Regions from separate parts of the Paenibacillus sp. DP01 genome, predicted to be linked through region 1. Evidence: riboswitches for the same ligand, from Rfam matches in the RefSeq annotation. Region 1 holds a riboswitch; the other holds the start of a gene.
What was found. Region 1 has a riboswitch for S-adenosylmethionine ahead of ACH59B_RS20380 (methionine ABC transporter ATP-binding protein). Riboswitches for the same ligand answer to the same signal wherever they lie in the genome.
Positions count from the first base shown of each region.

Region 2: it holds a riboswitch for S-adenosylmethionine, as region 1 does, so the genes downstream of both, metA (homoserine O-succinyltransferase) here and ACH59B_RS20380 (methionine ABC transporter ATP-binding protein) in region 1, are expected to answer to the same signal.

Region 1 covers NZ_CP173059.1:4,624,567-4,636,618, forward strand. Annotated here, with positions in the region: gene ACH59B_RS20365 (SDR family oxidoreductase) at 1-475, opposite strand, end outside; gene ACH59B_RS20370 (MetQ/NlpA family ABC transporter substrate-binding protein) at 619-1,461, opposite strand; gene ACH59B_RS20375 (methionine ABC transporter permease) at 1,536-2,204, opposite strand; gene ACH59B_RS20380 (methionine ABC transporter ATP-binding protein) at 2,201-3,223, opposite strand; SAM riboswitch class I at 3,360-3,498, opposite strand; gene ACH59B_RS20385 (Cthe_2314 family HEPN domain-containing protein) at 3,629-4,348, opposite strand; gene ACH59B_RS20390 (UbiD family decarboxylase) at 4,404-6,170, opposite strand; gene ACH59B_RS20395 (heme A synthase) at 6,300-7,232, opposite strand; gene ACH59B_RS20400 (thioredoxin family protein) at 7,448-7,792, opposite strand; gene ACH59B_RS20405 (DUF2515 family protein) at 8,028-9,317, shown strand; gene ACH59B_RS20410 (polysaccharide biosynthesis protein) at 9,335-10,969, opposite strand; gene ACH59B_RS20415 (DUF456 domain-containing protein) at 11,103-11,582, opposite strand; gene ACH59B_RS20420 (Cof-type HAD-IIB family hydrolase) at 11,632-12,052, opposite strand, start outside.
Region 2 covers NZ_CP173059.1:1,782,930-1,794,981, reverse strand. Annotated here, with positions in the region: gene ACH59B_RS07970 (3D domain-containing protein) at 1-374, opposite strand, end outside; gene ACH59B_RS07965 (putative sporulation protein YtxC) at 436-1,317, opposite strand; gene ACH59B_RS07960 (hypothetical protein) at 1,557-1,952, shown strand; gene ACH59B_RS07955 (cation:proton antiporter regulatory subunit) at 2,149-2,643, shown strand; gene ACH59B_RS07950 (cation:proton antiporter) at 2,648-3,874, shown strand; gene ACH59B_RS07945 (YitT family protein) at 3,959-4,822, shown strand; gene mqnC (cyclic dehypoxanthinyl futalosine synthase) at 4,969-6,102, opposite strand; gene ACH59B_RS07935 (aminotransferase class I/II-fold pyridoxal phosphate-dependent enzyme) at 6,444-7,622, opposite strand; gene ACH59B_RS07930 (PLP-dependent transferase) at 7,619-8,803, opposite strand; gene metA (homoserine O-succinyltransferase) at 8,928-9,845, opposite strand; SAM riboswitch class I at 9,963-10,089, opposite strand; gene corA (magnesium/cobalt transporter CorA) at 10,639-11,574, shown strand; gene ACH59B_RS07915 (HRDC domain-containing protein) at 11,694-12,052, opposite strand, start outside.

The sequences.
Region 1 (12,052 bases):
CTGCGTAGACGGCGCGATGCGGCCAAGCCCTTGCTTCTCCAGCATGACCAAAGCCAAAATGAATAATACGTCCCCATTGCTGGCTACGCATGTGCGGCAATACCAAATGATCCAGCAACATGGTACCGACCAGATTCCCCTGTATCATGGCATGAATCTCAGCCACACTGTAATCCGCAAACAGACGGCGTTCCCGGATGAACGGTCCGGCATTATTCACCATAATATCGACTCCGCCCAGCCGATCCTGCACTTCACCGATCAGCCTGGTGATATCTTCCTGAACCGAGATATCTGCTTGTAAAGACAGGCAGCGTACTCCCTTAGACTCAATTACCCGCTTAAGCGCTTCGGCTTCAGCCTGGCTATGGACATAATTCAGGGCAATGTCACAACCTTCATCAGCCAGACGCAGAGCGGTCATTTTACCTAAACCTTTGGCACTACCCGTTATGAGTGCGACTTTGTCTCTCAACAGTTTTCCTCCTCTTCACAGAGAACGGTCACCCCCAAGTATAAAATATTTAAGCAATCCCTACAACTCCAACCAAAAAGAAACCCCAGTCCTCTTGTTCAAGAGAAGCTGGGGTTTACGTTCAGCGCATTCTTAGTTTCTGCTTAAAATGCAGGGATAATTGCGCCTTGATATTTGTCTTCAATGAATTTTTTAGTTTCTGGAGATTGCAAAGCTTTAAGCAGTTTTTGGATCGCTTCGGAATCTTTATTATCAGGACGTGCTACCAGTACGTTAGCATATGGTGAATCTTTGTCTTCCAGTGCCAATGCATCCTTGGTCGGATTCAGCTTGGCTTCCAAAGCGTAGTTCGTGTTGATCAACGCAATATCCACTTCCGGCAACTGACGTGGCAGCATAGCTGCTTCCAGTTCCTTGAACTTCAGGTTTTTCTTATTTTCAGTAATATCTTTTACAGTAGCTTCAATGTTGCTAGCATCTTTCAGCTTGATCAGACCTTGTTTCTCCAACAGCAGCAATGCACGACCTCCATTGGTTGCATCGTTCGGAATGGCTACTGTTGCACCGTCTGGAAGTTCATCAAGCTTTTTATATTTTTGAGAGTAGATACCGAATGGTTCCAGATGAACCGCGCCAACAGAAACCAGATCCATTTTACGCTCTTTATTCATCACATTCAGGTAAGGTACATGTTGATAAAAGTTAGCATCCAGTTGCTTGTCAAACAATTGCACGTTCGGCTGTACATAGTCGTTAAACTGAACGACTTGAAGACGAACCCCTTCTTTTTCCAACTGAGGCTTGATTGCTTCCAAAATTTCCGCATGAGGCACAGGAGAAGCTCCAACTTTCAGTTCGACTTCACGGGGTGACCCGCCTGTATTTTCGGCCGCATTGTTTGTATCCGATGTTGTGCTCTTTGTACCGCAAGCAGCCAGTACCGCAATTAATGTCAAGCTCAATACAGCCAATACCCATTTCTTCATGTTGTTACCCCTCCAATAATTTGTAATATTCAGGATCAGACGTCCTGATCAATAAGGATATCTATATGTTTTCCCTATTTTCGAGTATAATGCCGCACGAGGCGATCTCCTGCCATTTGCAGCAGTTGTACCAATACGACCATTAGCACGACCGCAACAATCATTACAGCCGTTTCGTAACGATAATAGCCGTAGTTGATAGCCAGCGTACCCAGTCCACCGCCTCCGATCATACCGGACATTGCCGTGTAGGATACGAGTGTAACGACGGTAATGGTTAATGCGGCGAGCAGGCCCGGCAGTGCCTCACGTAACAGCACACGCCGGATAATTTGTCCTGTCGAAGCCCCCATCGCTTGTGCAGCTTCAATGACACCCTTGTCCACTTCACGTAGTGACGTTTCGACAAGACGTGCGAAGAAAGGAGCAGCCCCGATAACCAATGGCGGAATGGTTCCCAGCACCCCGGTCGAGGTACCTACCAACGATCGTGTAAAAGGAATAAGTGCGACGATCAAGATGATAAATGGTACGGAACGCAAAATGTTAACGACGAAAGATAATACAACGTATATCACCTTCATCAGAGTCAACGAGGAACGGCTTGCCAGAAACAACAATATACCGAGCGGCAAACCAATAACGAGGGTGAACAATGCAGATGCCCCGAGCATCTGAAGGGTTTCCAGAGTAGAATTCCCTAGCTCTTCCCAACTCACTTGCGAAAAATCAAGTTCGCTCATTGTCCGATCACCTCCACATCGAGTCCTTGCCCTGACACTTCGCGCAGCGTATGTTCTATATCTGAATGGTTTCCTTCAAAACGAACGATCAGCTGTCCATACGGTACGTTTTTAATCGTAGAGATGGTGCCCTGTAAGATTGCAAAATCAACACCTGTACTTCGAGCCGTACGCGATAGAATTGCATCATAAGTTTTACTGCCCAAGAAGGAGATACGTACCACCTGTGCCGATTCGCCGCTACCTGCTGCTGCAATCGCTGCTTGTAATTCCTCAGGATGTTCTGCCTCCCGCTGGATAAAATCCTTAGTCACCTGATGCTGTGGCTTCAAAAACACTTCCGCCACCGGACCTTGCTCCACGATATCGCCCTCATGAATGACGCCAACTCGATCACATATACTTTGAATGACATGCATCTCATGAGTAATCAATACGATAGTCAAATTAAAGCGCTGGTTAATATCCAACAGCAATTTCAGGATAGACCCTGTCGTCTGCGGATCAAGCGCAGACGTCGCTTCGTCACACAGCAGCACATGCGGATCACTAGCCAGTGCCCGTGCAATCCCTACCCGCTGCTTCTGTCCACCTGAGAGCTGTGACGGATATTTTCCACTGTGTTCTTTCAGTCCCACCAATTCCAGCAGCTCGCGAACTTTCTTGTCTAGCTCCTGCTTTGGGGTATTTACCAGCCGCAATGGAAATGCAATGTTGTCATACACTGTCGCCGAAGACAACAAATTAAAATGTTGAAAAATCATTCCGATTTTTCGGCGTTGCTTCTGTAACTGGGCTTGACTCACAGTCACAAGGTTAACCCCATCTACCCATACTTCGCCTGAAGTAGGGCGTTCCAATAAATTAATACAGCGGATCAACGTACTTTTGCCCGCCCCGGAATGACCAATCACCCCGAATATTTCTCCACGCTTTATAGAAAGGTTCAACCCGGACAACGCATTAACGCGTCGGTTACCTTTACCATAATGCTTGGTTAATTGCTTAAGCTCTATCAACGTGCTGCGACCTCCTTCACTTCTTTCTTACCCTGTTAACCAGTTGTCATCTCTCGGGATTGTATAAAATCACTATTTATTTATACAAAAAAGAGCCCCTTTCACAGAATGAAAAGGGCCCCACCTTGCGAACCTTTTCTCATCTGCCAAAATCGCTATAACTCTAGCGGTTTTGTAGGAATTAGCACCATATGTTCCCTCCCGGTGCATTACACCGGGAAAGAACGGGTTGCCGGGCTTCATCGGGCCAGTCCCTCCACCTCTCTGGATAAGAAAAATATGTTAAACTCCAGCTTTAGCTGTCCGTTAAGTTTATATAAAAAAAATAATTCAAGCATTTTTCTGAAACTAGGTTTCAGTATAGATAGTTTACATTGCTTTGTCAAAGGATATTTTCTGTCATAATTATGGGCGCACTGCCCGGTTCTCCCATTGTTTCGCAGTATAAGAAAATGCGTTTGATAGCGACTGGCATACCATTTCCAAGCCCTGCTGCAAATCTTCCAGATGGTGATCAAGGTCCTCCAGTTGGATTTTGCCATATAAAGCACGGTGACGTTGCCAGAGATCATCCTGCATTTCCGTGTTCATATAGTGTATTTCCGTATTTCGACGCTTACGCAGGCGATTGATGGCATCGTTGTATGTGTCCTTGATATCATTTAAATTATCAGTCAATACAGGATGCATTTTGAGATACTTGAGCTGTCTCAACACGGTAAAATACGAATAATGCGCCTTATACTGCCCTGTTTTTAAATCATACAAATCATTCATCCAATTACCAAGCTTATCCAAAATAGAGAATACCCGCACAAACCCATCCTTATAAAAGAAAACATACAAAGCATAATCGGATTTTTCATCCTTGCTCATATCTTCAGCGTATCCGGCTTTCACTTTCATACGGAAAAAGGCGGCAGCATGATGGCTCTGCTCCAGTTCATCCAAAGACGACATCAGACCACGTGTTAAAATATCCGCCTTCCGAAAGTCATGGGTAGGATCACCACTGGCCTGAATTTGCCGTTCCAGCAAATGTAACATGTCTGACATGCTATTCATGGCATCCAGCAGGACGCCATGATTTTCACGTGGGGGCTCGCCCAACAGCTTGCGTATCATGCTTCACGCCTCCTTCATATCTGTAAAATCCGGCTGTTAGATGCTTGAATAGGCGTCAAGCGAAATAACTCGTCCACCGTTGATCTACAAGCTTAACTATATCCTCACGCGGTAGCACCTCATCAGGGTAGCCTGGCTTCATACGTGCATCCACTATAATCGGCAGCTTATAGTTCAGGTGATGCAAACGTACTTCGCTGTCGGCGTACATATCTGTAGCCGGGTTAAAGCGTGTGAATACCGTCCACAGGAACGAGGCTTGGGAGCGAACAACTTCTTTGGCATCGTCCACGATAAAGACAAGCGGCCACTCTTGCTCACCCGCAGCTAATCGCTCCAATACACGCGCAGCGAGTTCAGGCTCCTGCTCAAAGGACGAGCCGGATATAACGAGGCAACCTCCGCAATAGGGTTCGATTTCACGAATTCCCGGCAGATCGCCGCCTTCATAAACGCGAGGCAATTCACGCACAGGCTCGCCTACCCCCATCAGAATCGCCTTGCTGCCGTGATTCAGCTTGCGGCCCGTGTAATCGAGTGTATCGTGAGACGTATGGTTAAAAATAAACAAATCTCTGGCTGGATTAAATCGCTCCAAAATGGTTTCTAGCAACAGGTTAAAGTCGGATAAATCGATCACCCGATCCGTCAGCATCAGGAATTTGGTCAACGACAATTGACCTTGACCCAGAATGGTAAAGCCGGATACCAGCGCTTCACGGGAGTAGCTTTCACGTACGACTGCCGCTGCCAGCGCATGTACACCTGTTTCTGCATATGCCCATAACGACTTGACAGAAGGCATCACAAGCGGATAGGCGGGCGACAACAGACGTTGCAAAAATTCGCCGAGATAGTAGTCTTCCTGCCGTGGCTTACCTACAATGGTTGCCGGATAAATGGCATCTTTGCGGTGATGCATATGTTTGACATGAAACACAGGGAAATCATGTTGTAATGAGTAATAGCCAAAATGATCGCCAAACGGCCCTTCCGGGCGACGTTCATGAGGCGGCACATAGCCGCTGATCGCAAACTCGGCTTCTGCCGGAATGCGATGGCCTCCAAGCGGGTCTTCTGTCATGGGCAGCTTGCCCCCCATAATCAGAGAAGCCAGCAACAGCTCTGGCAAGTTTTCCGGGGCAGGAGCAATGGCAGACGCAATCAGAGCAGGCGGGCCACCGATGATGATCGTCGTAGGCAACGGCTCATTACGCAGCTCTGCCTCATGATAATGGAAGCCGCCGCCTTTATGGATTTGCCAATGAATCCCTGTCGTCTGATCATCATAAATCTGGATGCGATACATCCCCAAATTATGGTCCTTGGAATGGCCTGGCTTTTCGGTATACACGAGCGGAAGCGTAATGAACGGTCCTCCATCCTCGTGCCAACTGGTTACTCTAGGCAGCGGAGCCAGCGGAGCATCCGTACGGCGAACGCCCAATACAGGAGCTTCGTTATGAGATACTGTTTTTAGTCCTACTTTTAGCATGTCCTTAATCAGGCCACGTTCATTCCACAACGCTTTGGGTGTAGGTGGAAGCAGCGTCTTGGTCGCACCTACAATTGCATCCATCAGTTGCTCTGGACGAGGGCCAAAAGCCATGTCCACACGGCGATTCGTGCCGAACAAATTACTGGCTACAGGAAACGGGGTTCCTTTGACATTGGTAAACAGCAGTGCCGGGCCCTCTTCCTCAATGACTCTTCGGTGGATCTCAGCCAACTCCAAATAAGGATCGACAGGTGCTTCTATAATTTTAAGATCATTTTCTTTTCGCAGCGCTTCAATAAATTGGCGCAAATTCTGGTAGATCAACTGGATGATTCCTCCTAAGCAAATCAAGCCCTCGAGAAACTCGTGGGCCTGGTTTGTTTCTTATGATGTTATTATACGTGTTTCAACACCTCTTGGGCAAAATACGTTTTATAATGATCTACGAAACGCTTAGGTACGCTGTGCTTGGGTCGGAACAAGCTTGCGGTCCGGTGACAATTGCCATACACGATAGCTCAGATAAGCCAAAACGGAGAACAACGATGCAATCACCAGCATATGTCCCAGCACGATAAACATGTAAATTTCAGGTCTGTTGACGTACAGCAAGATAATGCCAATCACTACTTGAAGAATGATCAATACGACCGATACGACACCTAGGGTACGAATATCCCGGTGATTCGGGTGATAACGGTACGAGTAGTGACCCACAGCCAAAATAATGACGAACAGCAGTCCGGCTGAAATCTGATGAAGCAGCAGTGGAGATATGAAGCCCCCAATATTTACAACCTTCTGGATGACCGAATGACTAAGCAACGCTCCTGAATAAACAGCAATATAGGTATAGATCGTTGATAGCCATATAAAGTTACGATAGCCCCGACTGACACGCCCAGGAATCAGACGTGGAGTGTAGCGTGAATCCGCATGCTCCTGCCAGGCTCCCAGCGTCATCATAGTCGCACTGGCAAAAGCGATAAGCGCAAAGCCAAAATGCAGTCCCATGACTGCAGCCGATTGGGAGAAGATGACAGCCAACGCCCCCATCGCACCTTGTATGATAACAAACAATAACGTGAGCAACGAGAATAGCTGTAAATCCTTCCGATGCTTCATAAACAGCAAAAAGCCGACAAACGAGGCAATAGAAAGAATTCCAGCCATGGCACTGACGGAGCGATGAGAGAACTCAATAAGGGATGCGATGGTATGTGCCGGAACCAGCTTACCATTACAAAGCGGGAATTCTCGTCCACAGCCGAGACCCGAATCCGTTCGCGTCACGACACCTCCACCGAAGGTAGCCAAAAACATGACAATGCATGTTACGAGTGCCAGCCATTTTAGTATTCTGATTTTGTTATTCAATGAATTCACCCGTATCCTTCCAAATATAATATTTATTCACTTTAGATGTTGTGAAATGATCACTTAAAGTAATTATAACTGATATATCGTTCCTTGACATACGAGCTTTGTTGACAAAATGTGAACGTGTCCGTAAGAAAGCCGCCTCCTTCGGAAGGAAGCGGCTTTCTGTATATCGTGATGATTAGGTTTCCCTTCGGAGCCCTCATACATACCTTTATCATTTATTTTGCCAAGTTAGCATGGACTTCTACAGCCCGGTCCAAAAACTGCTCGATTTCCTCGCGGGATTTACGCAGCCTGTTCACCAGACGTACCAGTTCTCGCCCTTCACTGTAAGCGATAAAGCTGGGAATCCCTAGAACATTTTGCTCTTGACTGACACTTTCGGCCTGCTCTACATCAATCTCAATTAATGTAAGCTTGTCTGCATATTGTTGTTCCACATCAGGCATGAACGGATCAATAAAATGACAATCCCCGCACCAGTCCGCCTTAAACACAGCTACCGTTACACCTGAAGTGGATATTGCCTTATTAAAGTCTTCATGAGAGACGATTTTTTGCATACATAATTCCTCCTTGAACTTCTTTTATGCAGGAAATCCTGTAGTTTCTATTGTAACGCCAAGTGAAGCTTTTGCACACACCCCTATTATGCTCACATGCCGATTGGAAGCCCTCTCATTGAGGCATACTAAAGATATACTTAAGAATCCACATAAGCGACGACATTCTAACAGCATACCCAACATACTTAGTGGAATACGGGGATGCCTGCACTTGAAAGGAGGTTATTTAAACATGTCTCTCACCGAATGGCTCCATGTGGCATCTCGACAGCTTCAGGGAGGGCTCAAGCTACTGAGCTCCGTTCCGCGTGTTGCGGAGGAGGCATGGGAGGGCAAACGTGCGGCCTGGACCGAATCCCGTAAATTACGCTATCCCTTACGTGAACTGCCGTGGGATTATCATTCGGCACAAGCCGCCATGAATGAAGCTGAAGCATTAATGCTGGTGAACGGACCCGCTACGCGTCCCTCTTCTCTTAATATGCCCTTATGCGAAACAGACTGTGAGCTGCTGGAGCGGATCAAGAACGATACAGCACAGGAGAATCGCAGCAACATCACGCGCACTGCCGCTTACCTTGAATGCTATCGTGGCTACCCGGAATTACACTGGGCATTACTGGCCCATCTGGTTTCTCGTAATGGCGGCTATAATATGACTGATCTGAAAGGAGAGCTCATTGGCGACCTGTTCGGCGAACAGGAAAAGGAGTGGCTGTATCGACTACTTGAGCGCTGTAACGCCCTTATTTTTCAGGACGCTTATCCACAGTTGCAGCTTTACATGCACAGCCGTCATTTGGGACGAAGTTGCTTCCATTTGTTGCCCTATTTTCACGTTTCGCCATTCATGAAGCCCTTTTGGGAACGTTTCTGGGCTTGGCGGGATAGTTCTCTTTTGACGGTGGCGCTCATTATTAATGAACAAAACTATATTGAAGGACGTGTCGTGAAAGATCCGTATTTTCAAAAATTTGTGACACACAAGCCGGGCTTTTATTTGCATGACTGGCTTCAGCTCAATCAAGTTATATTTCCGCTTGGACTAAACGGAGGCCTTGCCGGACTTGTCATGGAGCGTTTCGGCCATCTGGACGAGCGGATCGGCTTTGGCAAAAGTCTCTACGCTATGTTATTTGGCCATCAGCAGGTACTGGATCAGGCATCCGCATTTGCTGCCAGCGTGCCGCATACCGGTTCTCGCAGCGACTATTGGCCGGGACTGTTCACTCCGAATGAACAAAAAGCGCTGCGCTCTCCAGAAGAGAGTGCAACGCTTTTAGCACATGAATGGCTCCCGCCAAGTCAACGTCTGTACAGCCCGGAACTGAACGCCGTTTGGTCAGATACAGCCTATGATCCGATTCCCCGTTATGACTGGTTTCAGGACGGTTCTACACTTGGGCATATCAGTGAACCAAGACGGCCTCTGTTATTTGCTATGCGCCATGAGCATCGCCACGGCATTCAAAAAACAGCAATGGCCCATGATGCTCATAACAGCTTTAGGTCCTTTCATTGAACAGAGGAAGGATTCTTTTAGCTTCGTTGTCCAGTGGACTCACGCTGTAGGCGCATTAACGGACGCAATACCTTCTGCAACATACGCGGATAGTTGCCCAGCTCGTCCCTGCGCAATACGCGCAATACAACCAGCAATACCAAGTAGCATACCAGTACAACCGCTCCGGCAATACAGCACGCGATCAAGAAAGCTACACGCGCAGGCATCAGGTGTACCAGCAAAATGCAGGCTTCATTTACTCCGTACCCGATAGCTCCCGAGACTACGACAGCGGTTAGGAAGCCTGCCCAGCGACGGCCCATGATTGAGAAAGTAACAATACCTTTCAGCACACGCAAATTCAGCAACGTAATGACGAGAAAACATAATCCGGTTGCGGCAATAATTCCGTAAATTCCAAGCCAACCAGCCAGCAGCCAGCTCGCTGCCAACTTCACGACGATACCAACCATCACATTGACCATTGAAATACGCGGCTTGCCCATACCGATCAATATCGAATTAGAAGTCATCATCGTAATCTGGAAGATCGTTCCGAGTGTCAAAACAGCGATAATTCCGCTGCCTCCAAGCGAGCTGAACAACAGACCATTAATAGAATATGCAGTTACACATAAAGCCAGCACAATCGGCATTCCGGTCAGAATAGAGATACGCAAGGCAAGCGTCATCTGATTTTGTAAATGCTGTTCATCCTTACGGGCAAAAGCCGCCGAAATGATCGGAATGAGCGATTGACTGAGTGCAATGGCCAAAATTGGAGGAATACCTGCCACACTCTGTGCCCTAGAGCCTAGATAACCCAACTGAGTAGTCGCCTGATCCAATCCCACTTGTCCAGACAGCAGTCTAACTACAATCGACGTATCAATAAAATTAACCGCCGGAACCGTCAGAGACGACAATACGATGGGAATAGAGAGCTTAAAAATATCTTTGTAAATCCGCATCATCGGTAACGCGGAGCTTTCCTCTTGGAATTGCTCTTGACGATCTTGGCGATCCTGACGACGCAGTTTCACCGTGTAATACAACATGACCGCCAGAGCGCCGAGGCTTCCCATGACACCCCCAAAGGAGGCACCCGCCGCAACCTCACGATCTCCATAGCCAAGCTTCAAAATAATAAAGGCGAGCAGAATTGCGGTTGCTACCCGTGCGACCTGCTCCACAATTTGTGAAATACCGCCTGCGGTCATATTACCACGTCCTTGGAAGTATCCACGCATCATGGCAATAGCAGGAAACAACAGCAAAGCGGGTGCCAAAGCCTGAATAGCCAAAGCAGACTGCGGAACCCCTGCTACATGCTCGGCAAAATAAGGCGCTCCAAAATACAGCAGCGCCGTAATGATAATACCCGCCACGGCCGCGAATATCAAAGCCGCACGATACACACGTCGCGCTTCCGCAGGCCGATCCAGTGCGTAGCGTTCCGAAACCATTTTACTCAGTGTGCTAGGAATACCGGCCGTAGCAACCGTGAGCAGCATCAAATAAGCGTTGTTCGCAATGGTAAACGAGGCGTTCCCCACGGAGCCGAGCAAATGCTCCAATGGAACGCGCTGTACCAGACCAAGCACTCTGGCCACCAAAGCGGCAGCGGCTAAAATAAGCGTACCTTTAAGGAATGTTTCTTTATTGGACAAAATGCGTTCCCTTCTTTCTTGCTGTTCACATGCATGCAAAAGCTCCGCGAAAAACAGTCATGGCCTGAGCCATCACCGGTGCGGAGCCGCATGTCGATTCTGTCTCTGTAAATCATAATAAACGAATCTCAGGTTAAAACACCCAAATTAAGAATACAATAATCATGGCAAGCTGCAAAATTACTTTCATCACGGTGCTAGTAAATAGGCCCAAGACGGAGCCAAAGCCCACTTTTATAGCTCGATCCAGCGGGGCTTTACCAATCAGCTCACCCAGCACAGCACCGATAAATGGTCCCAAAATCAAACCGAATGCTGGAATAACAAAGGGGCCAATAATGATTCCCACAGTACTAAGGATCGCTGACAGACGCGAGCCGCCAAATCGCTTAACTCCCCACGCATTCACAGCATAATCCGCAACAAAAAGGGCAACGACGATAAGTGTTTGTATAATCCAAAACAATGCATTGTATTGAGCAAACGAGAAAAACCAGCCGTATACAAAAAATGCAAAATAAATGGCGAGCGCCCCCGGCAATACGGGATACACCGCTCCCGCCATGCCCACAATGAACAGTACAATGACAACAATCCAACCTACAACGTCCATGGGCCTCCTCCTTCTCGTCTATTCATCTTGCTTGTGCACCATCATTTTATTACACAAGCACATAATCTCGAATCACTTCTACAATGCCGTCCTCATTATTCGAAGCCACAACCACATTAGCGGCTTCTTTTACCGTATCCTGAGCATTTCCCATCGCTACACCCAGTCCAGCCGCTTGAATCACAGCCAGGTCATTCAAACTATCACCTACGGCAACCACCTGCTCCATGGTAATGCCGAGCAGGTCGCACACTTCAGCGATGCCACTGGCTTTGGATATACCAGCCGGATTAATTTCCAGATTCGTCATCGAAGAATTGGAAATTTCAAGTCCCCCCATATCCTGAAGCTTGAGCAAAATTTGATGGCGAATTTCGTCATTTTCCGTATTATAACCGAATTTGAGCCATTCCTGTGTGTCCAATGTGTCCGGCCAACGATCTCTGTTGTATAACTCCTCGGTTGAGTAA
Region 2 (12,052 bases), 2.8 Mb from region 1:
CCTGTATCTGCTACAATCCCGTAACCGTAACCTGGAATGTACAATATGCTGCCCAAAGGAAACATCTTCGGATCAGCCGCAATCGTGGACAGTGTATTTTTGTCACGACGCACTTTTACACCGGAATACGTAATACCGTAACCGGGATGATTCGGCCGTTTGCCAGTGGATTCATACCCTGCTGTATAACCTGTTGCCGTGACTGTCATGGTCGTAATAACCTGCTCTTCGCGTGGAGCTATAACAGGTGCGGATTGCCATTTCTTATGCTGGACCGGTTCTTTGTGACCGTAAACCTCATTGCCGGATAATACCAGACAGATTGCGATTAACATGGTTCCCAAAACCCGTTTCCATACCAACATGGATCTCATAAAAAACCTCCCCTTGAGGCAAAGGCTTTCCAGAAATCCATGAGTTTATACGGACTATTAATTATTTTTGAACATCCTGCCCCGGATAAAGTCTGCTCAGCTTTACTTTGTCTTCAAAAATATGCAAGAGCGTCCGTACAATAGGGGTGTGCTCATCGTCTGTGTGCAATATAATGGAAGCAGGGGATATCGAAATAAGAGTGCTGACGATTCGATCCTCTACCTCCATCTCCAGTTCAATACCGGGCATTTCAACAATAATATCATCTGCATCAGGAGTCGGTATGGGCACCATGGCACTATCGAGAATGATAAAATCATGCCCGCCTTGGTGAAGTACATGCACGAGTGGAACTTTGCTCTCCTGAAAAAACACAAAATATTTAAGCAGCCCCATAAATTCTTCGTATTGCCGATCTGCCCAGAATTCTTCCATCGCATAGTCAACGATTTCTTCAAGCTCTTTTTTATACGCATGCAGTCTGAATTGAATAAGCCCTTCCAAATTGATTACACGAAGCTCCTTAAAGTCCTTTTCCAAGAGGGTGGTCAGCTTACCATGGCGCTTTAAACGTCCTCGGGGACCATCATCATTTAACAGTGAGCGAATCATGCTACGAATTTGTTCAACGTCCTCTTTCTCCAGCAACGAGCAGGCTTTGTTGAGAATATGATCGAGAATCCCCCACTCCCTGACTTCGATAATATAATCCGCTATTGCCGAAGACATGATGCTGTATACACAGGGAAGAAAGCTTTCAAACGCTGAATTGCTTTCAGTGCCCTTGCAGGTCCATGCCACTTTGTTGTCCAGCTGTCTGAAAGTGAATCGAAATCCGCGCCGTGACATATGTAGTCCCTTGGTTCTACTTTTGACCACTTCGTAAAAACGGTCGGTTTCTTGATCTCCGTCTGTATTGGTCCACACTGTAAACAGTTCCATTGGCTCACTCCTTTCGATCACTGCTTTCAGTATATGGCGGCCTCTGAAGGGTTATACGAAGTGAACGACTGGAAACAAAAAGACATATGCAAAAGAGGCTGATCAGGTTTCAAAGAGACGTTAAGCGTGTTATAAACAATTACCGTGATTAGGTAAAAACCGAAAGACGTTTGAATATTTAGGGCGGGGTATGTTAAGGTTATAGTGATATGAATTTTTCACAAGAGGGAGGAGATAAGATGTCAACGATGCTGAACATGCTGCGCACATTCATGATCGTCATATTGAGCCTCGTTCAGATTTTGTCCCTTCCTGTGACGTTTCACGCGGAAGATACCACTCAATCCCTTCAGTTTACTTCGGGATCTTCACTTATGCTTCATGCTGATGTTACTTCGTTAGAAACAGATTCTCACGGTCTGGAACATCATTCCAAACCAGCGGTGCGCAAATCCTCCCCATTACTGCATCTGGTGATCGCTGCGGCTAAATCACTTCCCTTTGTCATTCTGATAGCGCTTGTGCTGCTAATGAGCATTCCTAAGCTACGTCTGCCTTTTATTCCTGTCATCTGTAAGCTAAAGAAACAATTGTTTTTGTTCCCCATCAAATTTACCTCTAGTTATGTGGCTTAACCTCCTTTTAGCATGCATATCACCATATTTGCATGTCTCTTTGCTAACTTTTCCTATTCATCTACTGCGTAAAATTTAATTTTCCATTTTTATTTAAAATTTAATGCAATCTAATTTTTCATATGACTTCCAAAGTATGTGATTTATTTCCCATATCATTCACTTAAATAAACGTATTATACAGGAGGCTTTATAAATGGATATTCGAGAGTCTATTTTGCCAGGAATCGGAATTAAGTATCGAATTGATGCGGAGAGTGGCGACCGAATTGTCATTATTATTCATGATGATGGCAGACGTGAGCTATATCACTTTGATTACGAGGATCTGGAACAAAGCATTTCTATGACGACCCTGAATGATCAGGAAGCACGATTAGTAGCCTCCATCATCGGTGGTATGACTTATAAGCCCAAGCAGCTCGAAAGTGTAGAGATGACATTTGACGATTTTATTATCGAATGGTACAGAGTGGAATCCCACTATGCAAGTGTAGGCAAATCCATTGGGGAGCTCGATGTAAGGCAAAATTCGGGTGCCACGGTTATTGCCATTGTGGAGAAAAAGGGAAAAAAATATGTAAATCCTGGCCCTGAAGTGATTATTAGCGATGATGCCACTGTAGTTGTTGTTGGAGAACGTGACCAGCAGAAACGCTTTAAACAAATCCTTATGAACGGAAGCGGGTGATTGGATGGATCATCTGGTATTTGAGGTTGGATTGGCTATTGCTCTAATTGCTGCAGCGGGGCTGATATCCTCCAAACTGCGCTTCTCGGTCATCCCTTTTTATATTCTGATCGGAATGGCAGTTGGACCTCATGCGATGGAGCTATGGCATTTTGATTTTCGGTTTATCGAAAGCGCCCCGTTTATTGATTTTATGGGGAGAATCGGAGTGCTGTTTCTTCTCTTCTACCTAGGGCTGGAGTTCTCAGTAGGTCGGTTGATTAAATCAGGTCGTTCCATTGCTGTGGGCGGTACCATTTATATTGGCATCAATTTTACACTGGGGCTGGCTCTCGGCTTCCTGAGCGGCTTTCCTGTAGCCGAGACACTAGTTATTGCCGGAATTACGACAATATCATCCAGTGCGATTGCAGCCAAGGTGCTAGTCGATCTCAAGCGTACCGCTAATGCTGAAACAGAAATGATTTTAGGTATTATTATGTTTGAGGATGTTTTCCTCGCCGTCTACATCTCCATCCTCTCCGGATTGGTTCTTAGCGACTCTTCCTCGCTCGGGGGTGTACTGCTATCGGCACTCATCGCACTTGGCTTTATGCTTGCAGTTATTATTATCGGTCGAAAGGCCGTCCCTCTGCTAAATCGGATTCTCCGTATCCGCTCCAATGAGGTATTCGGCCTCGTTGTTTTTGGCTCACTGTTTCTGGTGGCTGGTTTTTCAGAAACGATCCATGTAGCAGAAGCTATTGGAGCCCTGCTGGTCGGTCTGGTACTGGCCGAAACGGAACACGCCAAACGGATTGAGCATTTAATTGTTCCTTTCCGCGATTTCTTTGGTGCCCTGTTCTTCTTCAGTTTCGGACTGTCCATTGATCCGCTGTCTCTAGGAGGTAACGCCATATGGCTTGCGCTGGCAGCAGTCCTTCTCACACTATTTGGTAACATTTGGGCGGGTATGCTGGCTGGGCGTACAGCGTCTCTATCTCCCAAAGCATCCGCAAATATCGGTTTGACTATTGTGGCGCGAGGCGAATTTTCGATCATCATGGCCAACTTGGGTAAAGAAGGCGGTTTGCTTGATATTGTTCAACCTTTTGCAGCCATCTATGTACTCATACTGGCCATTCTTGGACCGCTTCTGACAAAGCAGTCAAAGCCTATCTTTAATATGCTAAACAAAATATTCAAATTTAAGGACCCTCGCTTACGAAAGGAAGAAAGCAAATCGGCGTAACTGTAAAAGCTGGATACGACAATCCATAGGAGGGAAGGCTATGCCGCACGTTGTAAAACATGCCGAAACTTTATGAGGCGGCTTGTGAAGCCCGCTTCAGGAGATGCGAGCAGGTTCCCTGTCTTTTATACGATAATTGGCGGAATTACGGCATCCGTCGGTCTGGAATTGTTTTTACATCCGCATGATATGATCGCTGGAGGCGTTACGGGAATCTCCAGACTCATGTCGCTTTATACACAGGAGCATTTTGGGTCACTGCTATTTGTTTTGAACTTGCCACTAATGCTGCTGTATTCTTTGTCTACTCACAAACCCATGCTGCTTCGCGCACTCCCCGGCTTGTTTGCCTTTTCAGGCTCAGCCATCATTCTCTCGCCTTTTCCGGCAGTGAGTGGCCATCCGGTCGTATGTGCTTTGGGAGGCGGAATCTGTATTGGGCTTGGGGCAGCGCTGACAGCTCGTCACGGGGGGTTGCTTGATTCATTAGGACTCAGCGAATCTGACGATGGCCGTCCATCCACTTTGTTGCTAATTCATCGGAAAATTCCGTTAATACAGATCGTAATGTTGTGTAATGGCCTGCTGCTCATTACGGCTGGTTTTGTGTTAGGCTGGGAGCCAGCCCTCTATTCCGCCTTATCCTGTCTCGCTGCCTATGAAACGACTCGGCTGATGTTTACTGGTCTGAGACGCATGGTCTGTGTTGTCAGCAAAAAACAGCCAACTGTCGAAGATGCCATATATCGCAGGTTGCGTTTACACAGCACACCTATTGAAGGTTCTGCCGCCCAGATAAAGGGCAAGATTAAAAGCGAATCAGATAAAAAAGAACAAATGGTCATCATTTACAGTGTTCATCTTTTGGATTTGCAGCGCTTTAAGGCGGCCATCCAAATGGCAGACCCACAGGCTGAGATCATGTATATGAAGCGATGGGAAACGTAGCAAAGCCCAAATATATTAACCATAATAGAAAAAAGATTAAAGATATTGTAGTATTCACTCTTCCGCACAAAAACGCTTATCTTCACTATCCTTGTACATAGGATAGTGAAAGATAAGCGTTTTATAATGTACGATATTAGCTGATATTAATTTTGCATAATAAAGTCATGCTCAATACTGCTGGCACTGTCAAAAGTACGAATAATATCATAACGGGTATTGCGCTGTGCCGGAATGTGACCCGTCTCACGGATCAACTGTAAAATGGATTCGATGTTAACCTTATACGTTGCGCCTGCAGCGGAAACTACATTTTCCTCAATCATGGTGCTGCCAAAATCATCACAACCGTAGTACAGTGATTTTTTACCGATTTCCGGTCCCATCGTTACCCATGAAGACTGGATATGCTTGATGTTATCCAAAACAAGACGACTGATCGCTACAGTCTTCAAATATTCCTCTGGCGTCTGGCGTTCTTTCTTCAAATTCGTGTTGTCTGGTTGGAAGGTCCAAGGAATAAAGGCCAGAAATCCTTCAGAATTATATTTGTTTTCAATGCATTCGTCCTGAGCATCACGGACACGCAGCAAATGCAGCGCACGCTCCTCCATCAGCTCGCCAAATCCGATTACCATGGTAGCCGTTGTGTTCATCCCAACCTTGTGAGCTGTTTGCATGACATCCATCCAATCACGCCAGGAGCCTTTGAGACGGCTAATTTTGCGGCGTGTACGGTCATCCAAAATTTCTCCGCCTCCACCCGGCAGCGAATCCAATCCAGCTTCATGAATGGCTCGGATCGTTTCCTCCATGGATAGGCCGGATTTTTCCTTCATTTTGTGAATTTCAGCTGGTGAGAAGGAGTGCATTGTAATATCTGGAAAACGTTCCTTAATAGCTTTCAGCAAATCGGTATAATAGCTGAACGGTAGGTTTGGATTTACACCGCCTTGCATTAGGATTTCGGTGCCACCTACATCCTGCGTTTCCTTAATTTTTTGGAAAATCACCTCATCCGGCAAAACATAACCTTCATCGGAACCCGGTCTGCGGTAAAATGCGCAAAAGCGGCAGTATACGTCACACACGTTCGTATAGTTAATATTTCGTCCGATGACGAAGGTTTTTATGGGATCGGGATGCATGCGATTCATGACTTTATTCGCCGCATGACCTATTTTTTCAACCTCGTCTGATTCGAACAAAGCAACGGTATCCTCTAAATTCAGGCGTTCGCCGCGTAGGGCTTTATCTAAAATATGGTCGATTACACTCATGGTGTATCCTCCTTCGCTGTCACAGGGCGACGAAATGAAAGACAGGACTTATGAACGAGAATGCTTTCACAAACCTGCGTTCGAACCCTGCCGTAATGTATGTTCATGACTAGCCTTGTATGTTGTCTGTGCTATTTAGCATAGTAAAACCTAATGATAATACTAACATATCTTTTGGTAAGGAACCATACTTAGACTGAAAAGTGCCTTTTTTCACACTGTCTATCATGTCTTTCATATAGAAAACAGCAAGTCTCCTGAATACCGGAAACCTGCTGCTTAGGGCTGTACCTATTTGCTTCCTTCGTATAACGTTGAGATGCTATGGACGTGCTAACGTTCTAGCTCAGCGCCTCATCCAGATCACGGATCAGGTCATCAATGTCCTCCAGACCTACGGAGAAACGAAGTAGTCCGTCTGTAATCCCGCGCTCCAACCGTACACTTTGCGGCATAGCCGCATGTGACATCATTGCTGGGTACGACAAAATACTTTCCACAGCTCCCAGACTCACCGCCACAATGGGAATCCGTACGCGACTGAGAACCTCTTTGGCACGTTCACCCGAACCCACATCAAACGATATCACTGCACCATAACCGCTCGATTGACTCTCATGAATCACACGCCCTGGATGATTTTTCAGGCCCGGATAGTATACCGCTTCAATGTCATTGCGCTCGTTTAGCCAATTGGCAAGCTTAGCTGCACTTTTTTCGCTGTGAGCCATACGCGCCTCCAGTGTCTTCATACCACGCATGAGCAGCCAAGACTCTTGCGGTGCCAGCACAGTACCTAATCCATTCTGAAGCTGCTTGATTTGTCTCCCCAACGACTCGGTACGAGCTACCGCAAGCCCTGCCAGTACGTCGCTGTGTCCACCCAAAAACTTGGTCGCACTGTGCAATACAATATCGACTCCCTGCTCAATCGGACGTTGATAATAAGGTGTCATAAAAGTATTATCCAACAACGTCAAAAGTCCATTATCCCTAGCCCAAGAGGTTATTCCAGCTACATTGGTAATTTTGAGGGTCGGATTAGATGGGGTTTCCATATACACAGCCCTTGTATTTTCCTGCAACGCCTCTTTCACAAGGTTGAGATCCGTCATGTCAACGAAGGTCGTTTCGATATTCATCCGTTTCAAGATGGAGGTCAGCAGTCGATATGTTCCTCCATATACGTCCTCCGAAACAATGACATGATCACCAGCGGATAAGAGCATAAATGTAGTGGAGATAGCAGCCATACCTGATGCAAAGGCAAAACCACAAGCTCCACCTTCTAATAAGGCGATATAATCTTCCAATGCTTGTCGTGTCGGATTACCTGAACGGCTATAATCATGCTGTGGGGGATTAAAAATATCATGATGGTGAAAGGTCGAAGCTTGATAGATCGGGACACTCGATGCCCCTGTAACACTGTCAATTTCAGAGCCAAAATGCAGCAGCTTGGTTGCGAATTTCCGCCCTTTGTCCAGATCCTCTCCGATCTTCCTCGCATCCTCTATCATTGCTGCTCCCCTCCTTCTACTTCTTGACGTGCCGCTTCCAGTGCCGAACGCAAATCTTCAATCAGGTCATCTGTATGCTCGATACCTACGGAGAAACGAAGCAACCTGTCATCTACCCCGACTGCATCCCGAATTTCTGCCGGTATGTCCGCATGTGTCTGCACAGCAGGATAGGTCATTAGCGATTCCACACCGCCTAGACTTTCGGCAAACGCAATAAGCTTAATATGACGAAGCAAAGGCTCCACATAGCGAGCATCCTTTACTTTGAAAGAGAAAATACCCGTGTTTCCGCTGGATTGTTTATTTTGTATCTCACGACCTGGATGGCCCTCAAGCGCCGGGTAAAATACTTCCGCCACTGCTGGATGCGTCAGTAAATAATTAGACAACACCGTAGCATTATGCTCATGTCGATCCATACGTAGCGCTAACGTTTTCATCCCCTTCATCAACTGATAGCAGTCGCTTGGGGAAAGCACGGCCCCTATGGAATTGTGCAGGAAGGAAATTTCAGCTGACAGCTCTTTTCCTTTGCTTACAATCAACCCTGCCAGCACATCGTTGTGTCCGCCCAAATATTTGGTTGCGCTATGTACCACAATATCCGCACCAAGTTCCAATGGCCGCTGGAAATATGGTGTTAGCAGCGTATTATCTACAATAGTAAGCAACTCATGTTGTGATGCCCATGTAGCCACCGCTTGAATATCAGTAATCATCATTAACGGATTGGTAGGCGTTTCTATGAATACGGCTTTGGTATTCGGTCGACATGACTGTTGGAGTGCTTCGAGATCGTTTGTATCCACATAAGTTGCGGTCACACCAAATTTGGATAAAATACGCTCTAGCAAACGATAGGTCCCGCCATAAAGATCCAGCGATACAATGAGGTGGTCTCCCTGTCCAAACAAAGCAAATACCGTTTGCAGCGCTGCCATACCTGAGCTGCAAGCAAAGCCTGCATCACCAGATTCAAGTGCAGCAGCAGCCTCTTCCAGTACCTTTCGCGTGGGATTAATCGTCCGAATGTAATCAAACCCTGTGCTTTGACCCAGACGGGGATGGCGGAACGCCGTAGATTGGTAAATCGGGTAATTAACAGCCCCGGTTACTGGCTCCTCTACTGAACCGATTTGTGCCAATCTGCTTTCGATTCTCCACTGCTTATCACTCATATGAATCCTCCTGTTCACTTCCATAGTAGGTGCTATAACATATGCTGCAAAAATGGATGTCCAAGACTATACTGCTGCGCTACTGCAAGGTGGTACTGTATAAGGGTAAACTACAAGCCCATTTTTAAATCTGAGGTCCGATATCATAAGGTGTTTCTTGGTATACATAATAGTTAAGCCAATTTGAAAATAATAAATTGGCATGAGCCCGCCAGATCGAGGGCGGTATGCGTCCAGGATCATCATTAGGATAATAATTTTTGGGGACGTCAATATCCAGTCCTTTGGCTATATCGCGATCGTATTCCCATTTCAGCGAAAGTGGGTCATATTCAGAATGCCCTGTTACAAAAATTTGTTTACCATCAAGCGTGGCTACCAGGTACACTCCAGCTTCCTCGGATTCGGATAAAACTTCTAATTCGGCAATATGGTCAATATCTTCCCGCCGAACCTCGGTATGCCGAGAGTGGGGAGCATAAAACAGTTCATCAAAGCCGCGTAGCAGTTTCACTTTAGGTTTAATAACGGTGTGTGGGAATACCCCAAAGCATTTGGTATCGAGCCCGTATTTCGGAACATTGAAATGATGGTATAAGCCTGCCTGTGAGGCCCAACAGATATGCATGGTCGAAGTAACATTTGTTTTCGTCCACTCAAAGATTTGCCGGATCTCCTGCCAGTAGGTCACATCCTCAAACTCAAGTTGTTCTACGGGGGCTCCTGTAATAATCATGCCGTCAAAACGACTGTTCTTGATCTCATCAAACGTTTTATAAAACATGTTCAAATATTCTTGCGATGTATTTTTAGATACATGTGACTTCATATGCACCAACGTGACATCCACTTGTAACGGCGTATTGCCGACCAGACGCAACAGTTGGGTTTCCGTTGTTTCCTTCGTAGGCATCAAATTCAAAATGGCGATGCGCAACGGACGAATATCCTGATGATAAGCCAGGCTTTCGTCCATTACGAAAATATTTTCGCCCTCCAGTACTTCCTTAGCAGGCAGTGTATCTGGAATTTTAATCGGCATGTAAACTCACTCCTTGATCGGTAAGTTGTGCGAAAATCGTCTGGTAGAGATGCCGGGCATATAATAAAAAGACCTTTCTCGGTTAGAGAAAGGTCATATTTGTATCCATATGCGCCTCTCTCATCTGTCAGGGCTACGCTTCTTTGTACAAAGCGCGAGTCCTGCAAGAATTAGCACCGTGCGATAAAAATCGCCGGTTGCCGGGTATCATCGGGCTAGTCCCTCCACCTGCTCTTGATAAGATTTCGCTATATTCATTTTGGGTTCACAAAGTTCTTGTTGTTCACTTTAATGCATCGGCTGGGCTTCGTCAAGATGGACTTGTAAATTTGTGCCCTGCATTCACATTTTGTCTACCTTTTCCATAGGTTAAATCATATCCCCCCTTTCGCAGAAGCTCATATGACTGCTGTTGATTTAGCCCATGATTTTGCCCTTGAAAGGCCGTAGGCCGAGCGTTATACTATACAAGTGCTAATAGGCAAAAATACGGTGCAACAGTGTAGATTAGAGTGTTTTCTTCGATACTGTGGCAACCTAAAAAAGAACATATGTGAGGTGAATCCGGAATGGAAGGCGACCCGAGTCCGAATAGGCGGCGATCCCTGAACAACAGCATAGGAATGACTTCAGCTTGCCGAAAGACGGGACGCCAGGCTCCGCATGCTCCAAAAGCCTTCTGCTTTTGATGGTATGCACGCTTACCCGCACCGGCTAACTGGCTAACTGAGTCCATTCCTTATGCTTAAGGTAAACGTATTTCCGTTACGACGGAGCATAAGGAGTGACATATATGAAAATCCGTTTGGTTAACAACGGGGTTTTTACCCCTGTCGAAGAAATTGAAATGGCGCTCACTGCACCGGCAGAAGGCTTTTATTGGATTGATGCCGATGTCGAGGATCTGACAGTGCTTCAGCCCTTATTTTCTATGCATGATCTTGCAGTAGAAGACTGTTTGAGTGAAGAAGAACAGCGTCCAAAGATTGAAATTTATGAAAGCCATTATTTTATCGTTGTAAATAGTATTCGTTTTGATGATGAAGAAATATTTTTGCGTGCTTTGAACATTTTTCTCGGCCGCCATTTTATCATTACGGTGACCAAGCAGAAAATCAATGAGCTTCGTACTCTCAAGCCTATGCTGTGGGAGCAGGAAGTTAGCCAGCCTGACCGTTTTATGTATCTGTTGGTCGATTTGATCGTTGATAACTATTTTCTGGTTGGTGACCGGATTGAAGTTCGTATTGAAAAGCTGGAAGAAGACATTCTAATGCATACGAAAAAGTCGCACTTGAACGAAATCATCGGATTGCGCAGTGAGATTCTATGGCTAAAAAAAGTGCTCGGCCCGCAAAAGGAAGTCATCAATACCCTGAACAAACGGGATTTGCGGCTTATCGACGATCAACTACAAAAATATTTTAGCGACATTTATGAAAATGCTGTGAAAATTTCGGAGACTTTCGAAACTTATCGCGACTTGATGGGGAACCTTAGAGAAGCTTATCAGTCAAGTATCGCCAACCGTGCTAATGAAATCATGCGTGTGTTTACCGCCATTACAACCGTATTTATGCCGTTGACGGTCATTACCGGAATATATGGGATGAACTTTGATAATATGCCTGAGCTTCATACACGTTATGGTTATTTTGTCGTCATTGGGATTATGGTGGCACTAGGTGTCAGTATGTTCTGTATTTTCCGCAAGAAGGATTGGGTTTGAATTATTTGGTTTTCAAGCTTGGTCATCAAAAGCAGCAGCCGAGTCCTATGAGGAACTCGCTGCTGCTTTTTTATGTTGCACCTTATTTGTACTTTAGGACACTTTCAATCGTCTCTATATTATCCAACATGTCGGTCAGGTACCTCCTGATGGCGGAACCGTATACGAATCAGTCGCAGTCGCTCATAAATTTGATCCAGCCCTGCTTCCGTCGCTTTTTCTTCTCCATACACTTTTAGCATAATGGGCTTGAGCAGCGTATCTCCCAACTCTGCATAAGCAGACCAGATGGCTGCCTGCTCCTCCTCTGACACATGTGCCAATTCCTTGCGGATCAGCTTCTCCATATCCATTCCATCCCTATCCAAATGCTCCACAGCTTCAATCATTTCTCGACGGTGCAAGCCTGTCTTCATTCCGATATGCTCCAGTGAAAGACCGTCCGAAATGCCTTCGATAATCGCTCTAGTCAGGCTAA